DNA from 2 places in the Sphingomonas sp. CFBP 13603 genome. Region 2 is predicted to be linked to the other one. Evidence: riboswitches for the same ligand, from Rfam matches in the RefSeq annotation. Region 2 holds a riboswitch; the other holds the start of a gene.
What was found. A riboswitch is a leader RNA that binds a small molecule or an ion and turns the genes downstream of it on or off. The one in region 2 is predicted to bind thiamine pyrophosphate.
Positions count from the first base shown of each region.

Region 1: it holds a riboswitch for thiamine pyrophosphate, as region 2 does, so the genes downstream of both, thiC (phosphomethylpyrimidine synthase ThiC) here and IFR23_RS12300 (TonB-dependent receptor) in region 2, are expected to answer to the same signal.

Region 1 is NZ_JADBIA010000011.1:142,787-150,379, forward strand. It holds gene IFR23_RS16235 (DUF3892 domain-containing protein) at 1-265, shown strand, start outside; gene thiC (phosphomethylpyrimidine synthase ThiC) at 311-2,227, opposite strand; TPP riboswitch at 2,267-2,377, opposite strand; gene IFR23_RS16245 (outer membrane protein) at 2,787-3,665, opposite strand; gene IFR23_RS16250 (ferritin-like domain-containing protein) at 3,744-4,757, opposite strand; gene IFR23_RS16255 (ferritin-like domain-containing protein) at 4,819-5,838, opposite strand; gene IFR23_RS16260 (MipA/OmpV family protein) at 6,044-6,907, opposite strand; gene IFR23_RS16265 (DUF2141 domain-containing protein) at 6,977-7,366, opposite strand; gene IFR23_RS16270 (sterol desaturase family protein) at 7,332-7,593, opposite strand, start outside.
Region 2 is NZ_JADBIA010000007.1:71,280-78,872, forward strand. It holds gene IFR23_RS12300 (TonB-dependent receptor) at 1-1,711, opposite strand, end outside; TPP riboswitch at 1,844-1,953, opposite strand; gene IFR23_RS12305 (glycoside hydrolase family 130 protein) at 2,001-3,116, opposite strand; gene IFR23_RS12310 (SDR family oxidoreductase) at 3,237-3,995, opposite strand; gene IFR23_RS12315 (alpha/beta fold hydrolase) at 4,051-4,932, opposite strand; gene IFR23_RS12320 (protein adenylyltransferase SelO) at 4,970-6,331, shown strand; gene astD (succinylglutamate-semialdehyde dehydrogenase) at 6,368-7,593, shown strand, end outside.

The DNA.
Region 1 (7,593 bases), on a different contig from region 2:
AATTCAATGCATTAATAAAACTGATCGCAGCAGTGCACACGATCGAATCACGAATGTCGGGGGCGCTACTCCTTCGCGCTGGAAAATGACGCAAACTGAGGCAATTGCGGCAATTGAAGGGGGAAGTTGGCAATTTTACGTCAGCGTAGGTGGATCGAGCGTATGGGTCATCGTAGCGGTTTCGGCGAGTGGTAACAAATACCTCAAAACGCAGAATGACGGTGAGCAACCGAATAACTTACTAAGCTTACCTGAATGTCCCTGAGGCAAGATGGACCGATAATCGACTTTTGATTACCGGTCCATTTGCTTACTCCGCTGGCAGGTAGATCTCGCTTCCTTTTTCACGGAATTTTTCGCTCATGTCGGCCATGCCTCTTTCCGCATCGGCATGGCTGCCCTTTGCGAAAATCGCTCGGTCCGTGTCGGTCTGGTCGACGTCTGCGGCTAGGAACGTATCCGCCGGCGCGTTCTGCTTTGCCGCAAAATCCCGCACCTCTTGCGTTATCTTCATCGAGCAGAATTTTGGGCCGCACATGCTGCAGAAATGGGCGGTCTTGGCGCCTTCGGCTGGGAGCGTCTGGTCGTGGTATTGTTCGGCGGTGTCGGGGTCGAGGGAGAGGTTGAACTGGTCTCTCCAGCGGAATTCGAACCTTGCGCGGCTGAGCGCGTCGTCGCGCATCTGGGCGGCGGGGTGGCCCTTCGCCAGGTCGGCGGCGTGGGCGGCTAGTTTGTAGGTTACGACGCCGACTTTCACGTCGTCGCGGTCGGGGAGGCCTAGATGCTCCTTCGGCGTGACGTAGCAGAGCATCGCGGTGCCGTACCAGCCGATCATCGCGGCGCCGATGCCGCTGGTGATGTGGTCGTAGCCGGGGGCTATGTCGGTGGTGAGTGGCCCTAGCGTGTAGAAGGGTGCTTCGCCGCAGACTTCGAGTTGCTTGTCCATGTTCTCCTTGATCTTGTGCATCGGCACGTGGCCGGGGCCTTCGATCATGACCTGGACGTCGCTCTTCCACGCGCGGTGGGTGAGTTCGCCTAGCGTGTAGAGTTCGCTGAACTGCGCTTCGTCGTTGGCGTCGGCGATGCTGCCGGGGCGCAGGCCGTCGCCGAGGCTGTAGGCGATGTCGTACGCCTTCATGATCTCGGTGATCTCGTCGAAGCGCTCGTAGAGGAAGCTTTCCTTGTGGTGGCTGAGGCACCATTTCGCCATGATCGAGCCGCCGCGCGAGACGATGCCGGTGACGCGTTTCGCGGTCATCGGGATGTAGGCGAGGCGCACGCCGGCGTGGATCGTGAAGTAATCGACGCCCTGTTCGGCCTGCTCGATGAGCGTGTCGCGGAAGATCTCCCAGGTGAGATCCTCGGCGACGCCGCCGACCTTTTCGAGCGCCTGGTAGATGGGGACGGTGCCGATCGGGACGGGCGAGTTGCGCAGGATCCATTCGCGGGTGTCGTGGATGTTGCGGCCGGTGCTGAGGTCCATCACCGTGTCGGCGCCCCAGCGGATCGACCAGACGAGCTTGTCGACTTCGGCGGCGACGTTGCTGGCGACCGCGGAGTTGCCGATGTTGGCGTTGATCTTGACGAGGAAGTTGCGGCCGATCGCCATCGGTTCGGATTCGGGGTGGTTGATGTTGTTGGGGATGATCGCGCGGCCGCGGGCGATCTCGTCGCGGACGAATTCGGGGGTTACGAAGTCGGGGATGCTTGCGCCGAAGCTTTCGCCGTCTCGCTTGTAGTCTTTCAGCATGGCGCGGCCGAGGTTTTCTCGGGTGGCGACGTATTCCATTTCCGGGGTGATGATGCCGCGGCGGGCGTAGTGCATCTGGCTTACGTTGGCGCCGGCGCGCGCGCGGAGGGGGCGTTTGATGGTGGCGGGGAACTGGGGGACTCCGCCCGAACGGTCGGGGCCTAGCTGGCCGTTGTCTTCGGGGCGGAGTTCTCGGGCTTCGTAGGATTCCACGTCGCCTCTGGCTTCGATCCAGGCGCGGCGGAGTTGGGGGAGGCCGGCGTTGATGTCGATTTGCGCGCGGGGGTCCGTGTAGGGGCCGCTGGTGTCGTAGACGCGCAGGGGGGGCTCGCTGCAGCTTGGGTCCAGGACGATCTCGCGCATGGCGACGCGGACGTCTGGGCTGGTCGGGACCGCTACGTGGATTTTCCGGGAGCCTCGGATCGGGCCGGTGGTAACGCCGATGTCTGCGGTCTTGGATTGCGTATCGATGGCCATGCGCTTGCTCCTACGGGTCTCGGAGCAAGGATTGCGGTTCTGTGGCGACCGCTCCCTCCCTCCGCCGGTATCAACCGGATCAGGTTCAGCGGGTCGAAGGCTCCTGCCTTCCTCTCAAGCGCGGATAAAGCGCTCCCCCGGGGTGGGGTAAGCATAGGGGGCTTGGGGTGGGGTGCAATGGGGAATTTGGGGGCTTGGGGTGTGCGGGGAAAGTGCATGGGCTTCGGCTGGGCATCCTGCCGATCGAAGGTTCACCACCCCGGCGGAGGCCGGGGTCCAGTTGGGGGACGGCGGTAACGATCGGCGGTGCTTCGTTATATCCGCCCTTCCAACTGGGCCCCGGCCTTCGCCGGGGTGGTGGCAATGTGGATGTTGGTTTTTTGACGGCGAGCGCACGCTTGCTGAACCGAGAAAAGGCCGCTGCCCGGTTTGGGGCAGCGGCCTTTTCCTTACTCCGCGCGCCGTCAGTCGTAGCAAAGCTACGCCTTGTGGCGTGCTTTGCTGCGCTGGCCGGGCTTGGGCGAGTCCTGCACCAGGGTGGTGCAGGCCGCCCTTCGCCTTAGAACCGGAAGTTCACCGTGCCGCGGAGGCTGTGCCAGCGGAAGTTCTCGTCGCTGCGGCGGAAGGTGGTGCCCGCGGTGTTGGGGGCGAGGACGAACGGGTTGTTCGCCAGGAGGACCGGGCTGCCGGCGAGCGCGGTGCCGGCGGTGACCAGGACGCGGGCGTCGTCGTCCTTGTACTGGTGATAGGTGTATTCCATCCCGATCGAGATGTTCTTGGTCAGCTTCTGCTCGATGCCGCCGCCGCCGACATAGCCCCAGCGCTTGTCCGAGCCGGTGGCTGCGAACGCGTTGGCGGTGTTGGTGGTGAAGAACAGATTGTCGATCTTGGCATAGCCGGCGCCGCCGGTGGCGTAGAACAAGGTCTTGTTGGCGGCGAGACCGGCGCGGAGGCGGGCCGATCCTTCCCACTTCAGCTTGCGCGCCATCGTGTAGCTGGCGGGCGTGGTCGAGAAGGCGGCGACGCTGTCGGTGATCTCGGACTTGCCGAATTCGCCGACGATGCCGACCACGAACGGACCGCGCTGCACGTCGAAGCCTGCGCGGCCGTAATACGACCAGCCGTCGTCATCGTTGCGGCAGCCATAGGCGGGCACCGCAGTGCGAGCGGAACCGTTGCAGAAGCCCGGCGAGAATGCGTTGGCGCCGCGGATCGTGTTGACGCTGTCGTTGAAATTGCCGTCGCCGTTGCGGTCGAACAGGATCGACGAGCCGATGTCGTTGGGCTGGACGTCGTAGCCGCCGGCCGCACCGATATAGACGCCCGAGAACGGATTACGGTCTTCGTCGGTGGTCATGTCCTGCGCGGCGGCGGGAACGGCAAAAATGCCCGCAGCGGCGAGGCCGGCGAGCATGGTGAGCTTCGTGAAGTTGGTCATGGTCATTCCCCAAACAAGGGCCGCGGCGATCCCTGTATTCGCCGCGGCCAAGGTTTCATGTTCAATCGGCGATGGGCCTCATGCGCGCGCGGCGCTGGTCCGGATGTTGCCGTTGACGCCGGCCGGGAAGAACCCGCCCATCGCGACGGCTGCGCTGTTGAGATAGACGATGTTGAGCACCTGGCCGGTCGAGCGGCTGTAGGCGAGGCCGTTGGCATCGGTCGGCACGATGTTCGAGACCGTCGCATCGGTACCGGTGATGCCCTGATCGATGTCGCTTGCGCCATCGAGGCTGTCGCGGGCGTTGCTGATCTGGTTCGCACCGGTGATCAGCGCCGGGGTCGGGTTCCGGACGTCGAGACCCTTGCGGTAGAGGACCGTGCGGACGAGACCGGCATGGTAGGCCTCTGCCGCGAGGATGCCCGCTGCCGCCTCGAGATAGGTCGGGTTCGAGATCAGCGGTGCTGCGCCCTTGTAGGCCGAGACGCCGACGTCCTCGAAGATGAACGCACCGAGCAGGAAGCTGTTGTCGTCCGCATAGGGATTGAACACGCCGGTTGCCGGGATGACGCCGGCCGCACGCGCCGCCGCGGTGAAGGCGCCTGGGGCTGCTGCGGTACCGCCCGAGATGTTGATCGCGGGCTGCGCGACGGCGGCGTTGCCGAGCGCGCGACGCAGGAACGCGACGTGTGCGACTTCGTCGATCGCGATCTCGCGGGCATATTCACGCACCACGGCATCCTGGAACGGCACCTGCGCGCCGCCGGTGACCGCGCCCTGCGTACCGGTACCGGTCAGCAGGCTGGCATTGAGGCCGACGCCGAATGCCGCGAACGCGTAGAACTGCGCTTCGAGATATTCGAGGTTGAGCGCGAAGTTGAGCACGTCGGCGTCGTTCAGCGCCGGGGTCGGCGTCGGGCCGGGGGTCGGCGTCGGGGCCAGATCCTCGTCGTCGCTGCCGCATGCCGACAGCAGCGAGGCGCCACCGATGGCGAGCGCGGAACCGCCGGCGAAGCGGAGGAAGCTACGACGTTCGTTGCGACGGCTGGCGATCGCGTCGAATACTTCCAGCTTGGTATTGATATCGGTCATTGGGTGAATCCCCTGAATATCGATGAAGGCGTAAGGTCGGGCTGTGGGTAGGGCTGGCGGATCAGCCTGCCGCCACGCTCGTCCTGATGTTGCCGTTCATGCCCGACGGGTAGAAACCGCCTGCCGATGCGGCGCCGCCGTTGAGGTACACGATGTTGAGCACCTGGCTGGCCGAGCGGCTGTAGGCGACACCGTCCGCGTCGAGCGGGACGATGTTCGACACGGTGACGGCCGCCTGCGTAGCCGAGAGGTTGATCGGCGTTGCCTGGTACGACGAGATGCCCTGATCGATATCGTTCGCACCGAAGATCGTCGTGTTGGCACCACCGCCGTCGAGGCTGTCGCGCGCACGCGAAATGGCATCGGCGGACGTGCGCAGCGACGGGGTGTCGATACCCTTGCCGTACAGCGTCGTGCGGACGATCGCGGCGTGATACGCCTCGACCGCGAGCAGGCCGGCAGCGGCCTCGAGCGTCGCAGGCGTGCTGAGGAAGCGCGCTGCGCCCTTGTACGCGGTCACGCCGACGTCTTCGAAGATGAACGCGCCGAGCAGGAATGCCTCGTCGGTGGCATAGGGATCGAACGCGGTGCCGGCGGGGACAAGCCCTGCAGCCTGTGCGGCGACCGAGAAGGCGCTGGTCGGCGAGACGCTGACGTCGATCACCGGCTGCGAGACGGCGGAGGTGCCGAGCGCGGTGCGCAGGAAGCGAACGTGCGCGATCTCGTCCTGGGCGATCTCACGCGCATATTGTGCGACGATCGGATCGGTGAAGTTGACGCGACGGCCACCACGAACCGCGCCCTGCTGGCCGGTGCCGGTGAGCAGCGCGTTGTCGAGGCCGGTGCCGTAGGCGGCGTAGGAGTAGAACTGCGCCTCGAGATATTCGAGGTTGAGCGCGAAGTTCAGGATGTCGGCTTCGCTGACCGACTGCGCGGCGGCGGCGCTGGACATCGACAGCGCGGTCGCACCGGCGGCGGTGATGGCGGCTGCGCCCAGCGCGTTCTTGAAGAAATCACGTCGGTCGTTGCGCCGCTCCACGCGGGCATCGAGGGCTTCGATCAGGTGCACGCTCTCGGTCATATTCAGGGTCCTCCCCTTGTTGTTTCGGACGTCGAAATCGTCTGCGGCGATGGCGCAACATTCCAGTCTCCGACCGGTCCCGTTTACCGGAACTCATTCGTAACCCGCTCTGTTACGGACATAAAAAAAGCCGTCCGCGTCGAGTAACGACTGCAGACGGCTTTTGGATGCAGGGTTTCAAGACCTGCAGAAAAAATAATTCAGATCAGAAAGTGTAGGTCAATCCAAGGGCATAGAGCCACTGGTCCGCATCGCCGACATCGGCGACGATCGGGGTATTCTTGTACTTGCCGAGCATGCGACCGTAGAGCACGCCGGCACCGACGCCGAAGCCGTGGCGAAGATCGCCCGACAGGCTCTGCACGACGAACAGCGAGGCGTTCGCGCGACGGAAGCCGCTGTCGTTGACGTCGTAGGTGCGCAGGCCGCTGTTCAGCGAGCCGATCGGCGTCACGGCCGCATAGGTGCGACCGAAGCCCTTGCCGGCATAATCCGCCGACACGCCGAGCGAGACGAGCGTACGGACCGACAGCGGCGTGGTGTAGTTTACCTGCGGGGTGATGACGTAGCTGTCGTAGGTGCCCGACACGTCGTGGACGTACGCGACGCGCGCGGTGATCGTGTCGTAGTCGCTGGTGATGACGCCGGTCTTGCCGATGCCGACATAGCCGCCGAGCTCGTACGCGGTATCGATCTTGCCGAGTGCGCGGACCTGGCGGTTGTCGATGTCGCCGGTGCGATCGCGACGGACGCCACCGATGACACCGACTTCGTAGTTGATGCCGACTTCGCCCGTGTTCGGGATCAGGTTGAAGTAGAGCTGCGTGCCGCGGAGGAAGAAGTCATGCCCGCGCACCGAGCCGACGATGGCGCCGGCGGGAGTGAAGGAATTGCTGTCCGCACCCTCGTAATCGGGCATCGACACCGCACCGAGCGCAATGGTGATACGGTTGTTGTCGCGAGGGTCGGTGATCGTCGGCGACGGGTTGGGATCGGTCTGGGCAAAAGCCGGCGTGGCGATGGCAAGCGCCGCGGTTGCGGCAGACGTGAAGAGAGTGAATGCGCGCAAGGAAATGCTCCGGACAAAAAGGTTCCACGGCCAAACGCGGTAAAACCGTTTTCGGTCCGTCACGATCGGTCAGAAGATGTAACGCATTTTCACCTGTTGCAATTCGGCATCACCCGCCAGCATGAACCGGGCGGCGGAAAAGCGCGGCGGACCGAACCGCACCGCGGCATTGCGCGAGAAGCCATAGCCCTCGCGCGGGATGCCCGCGATCGTATCGAGCTTCGCGTTGCTGTTCTCGTCGTGGATGATCGCGAGCGCATAGCCGCGCTGCGGCAGGCCGGGGAAGCTGGTGGTGTGGACGCTGGCCGGGATCGAACGCGTCAGCGCGTTGGCATCGTCGACGCAGGCGGGGAAATTGTCGGGATCGGCGGTCAGGCAGATCCGGATCATGCCCTTAGCCGAGCGGAGATTGTCGACCTCTACGTCAAGCCGCGTGACCGGCGCCGTCGCTGCCAGCATCGCCCACGCGATCGCGGCCGCCGCCACCAGCCGCGGCTTTCGCGCGCGCCTTGGCATGCGATTTGGCGAAATCGCCAAGGCCTCGGTCGGTGCCGCAGAGCCGGTCCCAGACTCGGAAATATAGCCCATAATTGCATCCGTATTGTTCATGATGTCGCTGATGGTGGCTGGCCGTTATCAGCCATCCCCCCAATGCTCCCCGCCACATGAACCTGGGGAATATCTCC
Region 2 (7,593 bases):
AGGTCTGGCCACCCGCGTTGAGCGTCGCGTTGACCTGCGCGCCGCCCTGGTCGAGCACGGTCGCGAGTTGGCGGTTGCGGAACTTGTAGTGGAAGCCGGTCACCGACGCGGAGAACTGCTCGCCGATGAAGCGATAGCCCACTTCCTGCGAGACCGAATATTCGTTTTTGAGCGCGTTGGTCCCCTGCACGACGACCGCGCCACCCGCATAGCTGTTGTAGAGCGTGAACTCGTTCGGCGTGCGGAAGTTGGTGGTGATGTTGGCGAACAGCTGCTGGCGATCGTCGATCCGGTAGTGGATCGCGGCGCGCGGCAACGCGGCGAAGCTGTCGTTGCGCACCTTTTCCTGCGGTCCGGGAAGGTAATTGCGGCCATTGCGGAGGACGTTGACGCCCTTGAACCCCGCGTCGATTGTCAGCCGCGGCTTCAGTGCGATGCTGTCAGCGAGGAAGAAGCCCTTCGTCACGGTGACGGTGCGCTGGTTCTCGTAGGCGAGCAGGCGGCCGTCGGCGGTGCGGATGGCCTTTGAACGATAGCCCCAGCGGTCGAACGGCTGCCCAGCGGCGTCGATCGAGGTGTACGACTGCGTGACGCGGTCGGTGCCGTAGTCGAACCAGAGTCCGGCGGTGAGCGTGTGTGCGGCGGTCTTGAAGGTCAGCTTGCTGACGTTGCCGGTCCGCATCTGGTCGCCGGTATAATTGCCGAGTACCGTCGCGACGCCATCGACTGCGCCGGGCAGCGCGATCGGCTGTGCCAGTTCCTCGGTGCCGAGGAAATTGCCTTCGGTGGTCAACTGCGTGCCGTAAGGCGAGTTGCCGTAGCCGAACTGGAGATAGGTGGTGCTGTCGAGCGCCAGCCGATCGGTCAGCACGAGATGCACCGGCGCGGAGGCGTAGAGGTTGCGGAACGGCGCGCGGTACAGCCGCCAGTAGTTGGTGTTCCCTGCCGTGTAGCGCTTGTCGTAGTTGAACCCGCGACCCTGCGCTTTCCACTCGGCGAGCGTCGGGCTCGGATAGCTCGACGAGTTCGCATCATTGTACGACAGCGCTAGGCTGGCGCGGTTGCCGGCGCCCCATTCGTTGAGAATCTTCGCGTCGATATGCTGGCGGGTGTCGAAACCGGCACCCCGCCAGTTGTCCGCGCGGGTGTTCGAATAGGACAGGAACGCCTTCAGCCCGGTATTGCCGATCGTCCCGCTATCGACGCGGAAGAACCCACGCCGCGCCGCGTAGCTGCCGAGCGACAGGTCGACGAGCGCGCCGAGACGCGCCTTCGGATCGTCCAGCGACAGCGACAAAAGCCCGCCCGCGCCGCCGAGCGTCGGTGAATCGATATCGACCGAGCCCTGCGCCAGCGTGATACGCTTGAGGTTCTCCGGGTCGGCGAACTGCGACGGATAGGCGTAATAATAGCCGATGTCGTTCTGCGGCGCGCCTTCCATCAGCACGCCGATCTCGTCCTGGCCGAGACCGCGCAACGTCAGACTGGAACTCGTCGACAGGCCGTACGGGTCGCTTGATGCGACGTTCGCGCCCGGCAGTAGCGTCACCAGCTGGAACGCGTTGAGCGTCGGCGCCTGCTTGACGATGAAGTCGGCGGAGATCGCACTTTGCGCGCGCGGCACCTTCTGGTCGAGCAGCAGACCGGCTGGGTCCTGCTTACCGACCACCCGGATCTCCGCGGGTTCGACCGGATCGGACGCTTGCGCCACGGCCGACGATGCGGCGAGGGTCGCAGACAGGGACAGTGCGACCCGCCCCAGAAGTCTGCGCTCGCGCCCAGCGGAAATCACACTCAAACCAGCACTGAAAAACGTCACGTCCACTCCAATCGGAGGGACGACGGGCCAGCCGCAGACCCTCCCTACGCCGGTATAAGCCGGATCAGGTTCAGCGGGTCATGGGCTGCTGCCCACCTCTCAGCCGCGCATGAGCGGCCCCCCGGGGATACGCGTCGCTTAGGCGGTCCGGGGGTGCGTGGAAAGCGCTATCGCGTGCGGTTCACGGGGCGGCGGCGAACACGGCCTTTGGGATATGCGTGATCCGGCACGCGAGGTCCGCCTCGCCGCTGGCAACGACGTAGAAGTCGCCGGCGTCGGCGATGCCCGTCGTGAAGACCACGTTGTCGAGGTACATGCTGTCCTTCAGCGGCTCGGTGAGCGCGGGGTTCGGTTCCAGCAATGCGGTGTGCTCGGTCGCGACGGTAATCGACGGGTCATCCTTGTCGAGGATCGACCAGTACGTCCGGTAGATGCCGACTACGCCAGATGGCTCGACACCGTGCCACAGCGTCAGCCAGCCGCGATCGGTCAGGATCGGGGGCGCGCCGCCGCCCATTCGCGCGGTCGAAACGGTGGCGGAATGCGGGCGGATGCCGGGCTTGTCGTGCGGCTTCCAATGGAGCGCATCGGGCGAGCGCGACAGGTTGATCGATGGTCCGCTGCGCCATTCGCTGCCCGGTGGGTAGGCGAAATACAGATCGCCGAGCGGCCGCGTCTGCGCCCAATACTGCCCGGCGATCAGTCCTTCGAAGATCAACATGTCCTTGTTCTGGTGATCGAGCACGATCCCTTCGAGCTGCCAGTCGAGCGCGTCGGCGGACGAATACAAGGTCGTCGAATGCCGCTCCGGGCTGACCGAACACGTGGTCATCAGATACCGATCCCCAACCTTCGAGATCCGCGCATCCTCCACACCGTAGCATTGGTACGACGTCCGCGGCGCGATCGCCCTGTCGTAATGCACTGCCACGACCGATCGCCCCTCGGCATCCAGTTCGACCGGCAGCAACCAAGACAACGACGTCAACGCCATCACCTTCCACCCGCCCCCAGGGATCAGGAACTTCCGCGGATCCTTCGTATCGACCATCGCCAGCGGCCAAGCGTCGAGCACGTACGCGCCATCTTCCCAGCGGATCGCATGGACGTTGCCATCCCTGATCGGCTTTTTCAGCGCTTCGGCGACCCGCACCATCAGCATCAGATTGCCGTTCGCCAGCCGCGTCATCCCCGGATTGAACGCGCCGAGCACATAAGTTTCGGCGCCGACCTTCCCCGCCAGCGGCGAGCGCGACAGGTCGATGTCGGCAGGGGTGAAGACGAGCTGGTCGAACATGCTATTCTCCTTGGTACGTATTCCATCTGTGCCCCCCGTTGAAAGCGGGGGTCCAGGGCCACGAACGCTGTCCTATGGTACCCTGAGCTCCCGCTTTCGCGGGAGAACTAGAAAGGGAGATTACTCCCCCTCGAGCGCCCGCGGGACGATGACGATCTGCTGGATCACGGTCCGCGTCGGCTGGGTGAGGAGGAACTCGACCCCCGCCGCGATATCTTCGCCGCGCAACATCTGTTCGGCCTCGATCATCTGGCGCTGCTTGTCGTCGGGTACGTCTGGGTATTGCATGTCGGACCCGACCTTGCCCGGCTCGACCAGCGACACGCGGATACCCTTGGGTCCCAGTTCGCGCCGAAGCGCTTCCGAGAAGCCCGCGATCCCCGACTTGATACCGGCATACACGGTCGAGCTCGGCCCGAGGATGTGCGCGCTCAGCGAGCCGATGATGACCATGTCACCGATCGGCGTCATCCGGTGCGCGGCGTGATGCGCACTGAGCAGATAGGCGGTGAAGTCCACCGCGATCGCGTAGCGCAGCGCGTCCTCGCTCATCTGCGTAAGGCCGCCCGCCGCGACCGCCGCGTTGATGACGGTGATGTCGAAGCCACCAAGATACGCTTCCCCGGCATCGAAGAACGCGCGGACCTTGTCGGGATCGGCGAGTTCGGTGACCATCCCGTCGCCCTCGCCGACTTCGCGGATGTGCGTCAGCGCATCGGCCAAATACCGTTCGTCGCGCCCGCAGACATAGACCTTGGCGCCGTTCGCCGCGAGCATCACTGCGATCGCACGGCCGATCCCGGTCGTGCCCCCGGTGATGATCGCGCGGCGACCTTTAAGAGGACGGGCATCGGTATGCAGGTCGGCGCGTTCGGTCATCAAATTTCCCGGCAGATCAGTGAAGTCCGCGCCTGACGCACGGTTCCCGCCGTCTCTAAGCGCGGATCGCCGCCCCCTCAAGCGCACGCACCAGCAACCGGTCGATCGGGTCCTGCAGCATCGTCTCGCTCAATGTCGGCGCGTGGCCGACACCCGGCACCGTCACCAGTTCCGCCTGATCGAGCGATGCCGCCATCCGCTCCGCCGTCGCCGCCGACAGCAGGTCCGATCGCCCCCCGCGCACGATCAGCGTCGGCACATCGCGCAGGGAGCCGAGCGCCTGCCACATGTCCGGCCCCGCCTCGTTTCCCGGCACGCGGAATGGCTCGGCGATCTTCAGATCGTAATCGAGCACGATCCGCCCCGAACTGTTGAGCCGGTACAGCCGCTTGGCCATCGCCAGCCAGTCCTCGATCTGCCAGTCGGGATAGACGTCCGCATTGTTTTCCGAAACGCAGCGCGCAGCGTGCATCCAGGTCGGGAAGACGCTCGCCTTGCCGACATAGCCGCGGATTCGCGACAGCCCCTGCGCGTCGATCTCTGGCCCCACGTCGTTGAGCAGCGCCGCCATCATCCGCCCGCGCGAAGGCCCCGCCATCAGCATCGTGACGATCCCACCCAGCGACGTCCCAAACGCGATATACCGGTCGATACCCTGATCGGTCAGCAATGCCTCGACGTCCTGCACGTACGTCAATGGCACATACGACATCGGGTCCTTCGCATACGCGCTCTCGCCGCGCCCACGAAAGTCCACCGCGATCAGGCGCCAGCGCCCCGCGAGCCTCGCCGCGAGCGCATCGAAATCGCGCGCATTACGCGTCAGCCCCGCCATGCAAATGATCGGCGGCTGGCCTTCCGCACCGCCCGGATAGTCCCTGGCGTGGAGTCTCAGCCCGTCGTTGGACCACCAATAGAGGTTTTCGTAAGCGGCCATGGTTGCGTCCTTCGGGTAGCGGCCACCATATCGCCGCATGCCTATCTCCCCGCAAGCCTATCGCCCCGAAGCAAAGCTCCTCGACCTCGGCGACGGCTTCTTCGATCCCGTCGCGCCTGCGGACTTCCCCGAGACGCGAACCCGCTTCCGCAACGATCGCGCCGCCGCGCAGATCGGAGTCGACACGCTCTCTGACGACGAATGGACACGCCATTTCGGCCGGTTCGAGCCGCTCCCCGGCACGCTCCCCCAGCCGTTCGCGCTCCGCTATCACGGCCACCAGTTCCGCAACTACAACCCGGATCTCGGCGACGGCCGCGGTTTCACCTTTGCGCAGATGCGGGATGGCCGAGGTCGGTTGATGGACCTCGGAACCAAGGGATCGGGCCAGACCCCGTGGAGCCGTGCAGGCGATGGTCGCCTCACCCTCAAGGGCGGGATGCGCGAAATCCTCGCGACCGAGATGCTGGAAGCGCTCAACGTGCCGACTTCGCGGACACTGTCGCTGATCGAGACCGGGGAGGAACTCCAGCGCGGTGACGAACCCAGCCCGACTCGCTCCGCGGTGCTGGTCCGCCTCAACCACAGCCATGTCCGCATCGGCAGCTTCCAGCGCCTCGCCTACAACCGCGACGAAGCGGCGTTACGCAAGCTCGTCGGCTACACGCTGCGCAACCTCTACGACGAGGACAGCGAGGATCCGGTCCGCCTGCTCGACCTCGTCGTCGGCCGCACCGCGCGCCTCGCCGCGCGCTACATGGCGGCGGGTTTCGTCCACGGCGTGCTCAATTCGGACAACATCAACGTCACCGGCGAGAGCTTCGACTATGGCCCGTGGCGGTTCGCCCCGACCTGGGACCCCGCCTTCACCGCCGCCTATTTCGACCACCAGGGACTGTACGCGTTCGGCCGCCAGCCCGAGGCGATCCACTGGGACATGATGCAACTCGCCGTCGCGCTTCGCCAGATCGCCGAGAGCGACCCGCTGGTCGCGGCGCTCGACCAGTTTGGCCCGCGCTACCAACCCGAAGTCACGCAGGCGATCCTCTGGCGCCTCGGCGTCCGCCCGCGCGATCCCGACACCGACCGCGACCTCGTCCAGGCCACCGAACGCGCACTTCGCACCTCGGGCGTCGGCATCGACCGCTTCTTTTTCGACGTGTTCGGGGGCGACTTGCCCGAAACCTATACCGACCCCTGGACCGAGGTCCGCGCCGCGCTCGCGTCGTACGAACCCCGCAAGGACCGGTCGCACGCCTATTGGTCGGGTGAACCGTGCAGCATGCTGATCGACGAAGTGGAGGCGATCTGGGCCCCGATCGCCGAGCACGACGACTGGGCGCTGTTGACCGCGAAAGTCGCCGCGATCCGCAACATGGGAGACGCGCTCGCCGAATAATTGGAATCATCCCTGATTTGAGGCAAGAGCAGCGCCATGTCCGACGAGATCATCTCCCACGAACCCGCCACCGGCGCGGTCCTCTGGCGCCATCCGGTCGGCGACGTCGACGCGGAGGTCGCCTGCGCGCGCGCCGGCTGGTCGAGCTGGGCGTCGAAGCCGCTCGCCTTCCGGATCGAGACGATGCGGCGCTTCGCCAACATCGTCCGGCAGCGCAACGATGCCTTCACCGATCTGATCGCGCGCGAAACCGGCAAGCCGATCTGGGAAGCGCGCGGCGAGGTCGAGACGGTCATCGCCAAGGTCGACATCTCGGTCAGCGCCTACGCCGATCGCACCGCGCAACGCCGCCTCGAAGCGACGATGGGCTCGCGCATCGCCGTCCGCCACAAGCCGCACGGCGTGCTCGCGGTGCTCGGGCCGTATAACTTCCCCGCGCATCTGCCCAACGGCCACATCGTCCCGGCGCTGATCGCCGGCAACGCGGTCGTCTTCAAGCCGTCGGAAAAGACCCCGGCCGTCGGCGCGTTCCTGGTCGAGTGCTTTCGCGCCGCCGGGGTGCCGCCCGAATGCATCCGTCTCGTCATCGGTGGCCCGAACGAAGGCAAGGCGCTCGCCGCGCATCCCGATATCGACGGACTGCTGTTCACCGGCTCGGCGCGCACCGGCCTGGCGCTCAACCGCGCGTTCGCCGACAAGCCCGAGAAGATCCTCGCGCTCGAGATGGGCGGCAACAACCCGATCGTCGTGTGGGACACGCCCGACCTGCACACCGCGGCGATCCTGATTATCCAGTCGGCATTCACCACCGCCGGGCAGCGCTGCACCGCGGCGCGTCGGCTGATCGTCGATAGCAAGCTCTACGACCCGCTGATCGCCACGCTCGACAAGATGGTCGGGCGGATCATCGTTGGCGAACCGCACGCCAACCCCGCCCCGTTCATGGGCCCCGTGATCGACAACGAAGCCGCCGAGCAACTGACCGAGAGCTTCCTCGAACTACTCACGCGCGGCGGCCGCCCGATCCGCCATCTCGAACGCCCCGTCGCGGATCTCCCGTTCCTCAAGCCCGCGTTGATCGACGTCACCGACATCGCCGATCGGCCCGATATCGAGCTGTTCGGGCCGATCCTCCAGGTCGTCCGCGTCGATGATTTCGACGCTGCGATCGCCGAGGCGAACAACACGCGCTACGGCCTGTCCGCCTCGTTGATCAGCCAGACCCCCGCGCTGTACGACCGGTTCTGGGCGAACATCCGCGC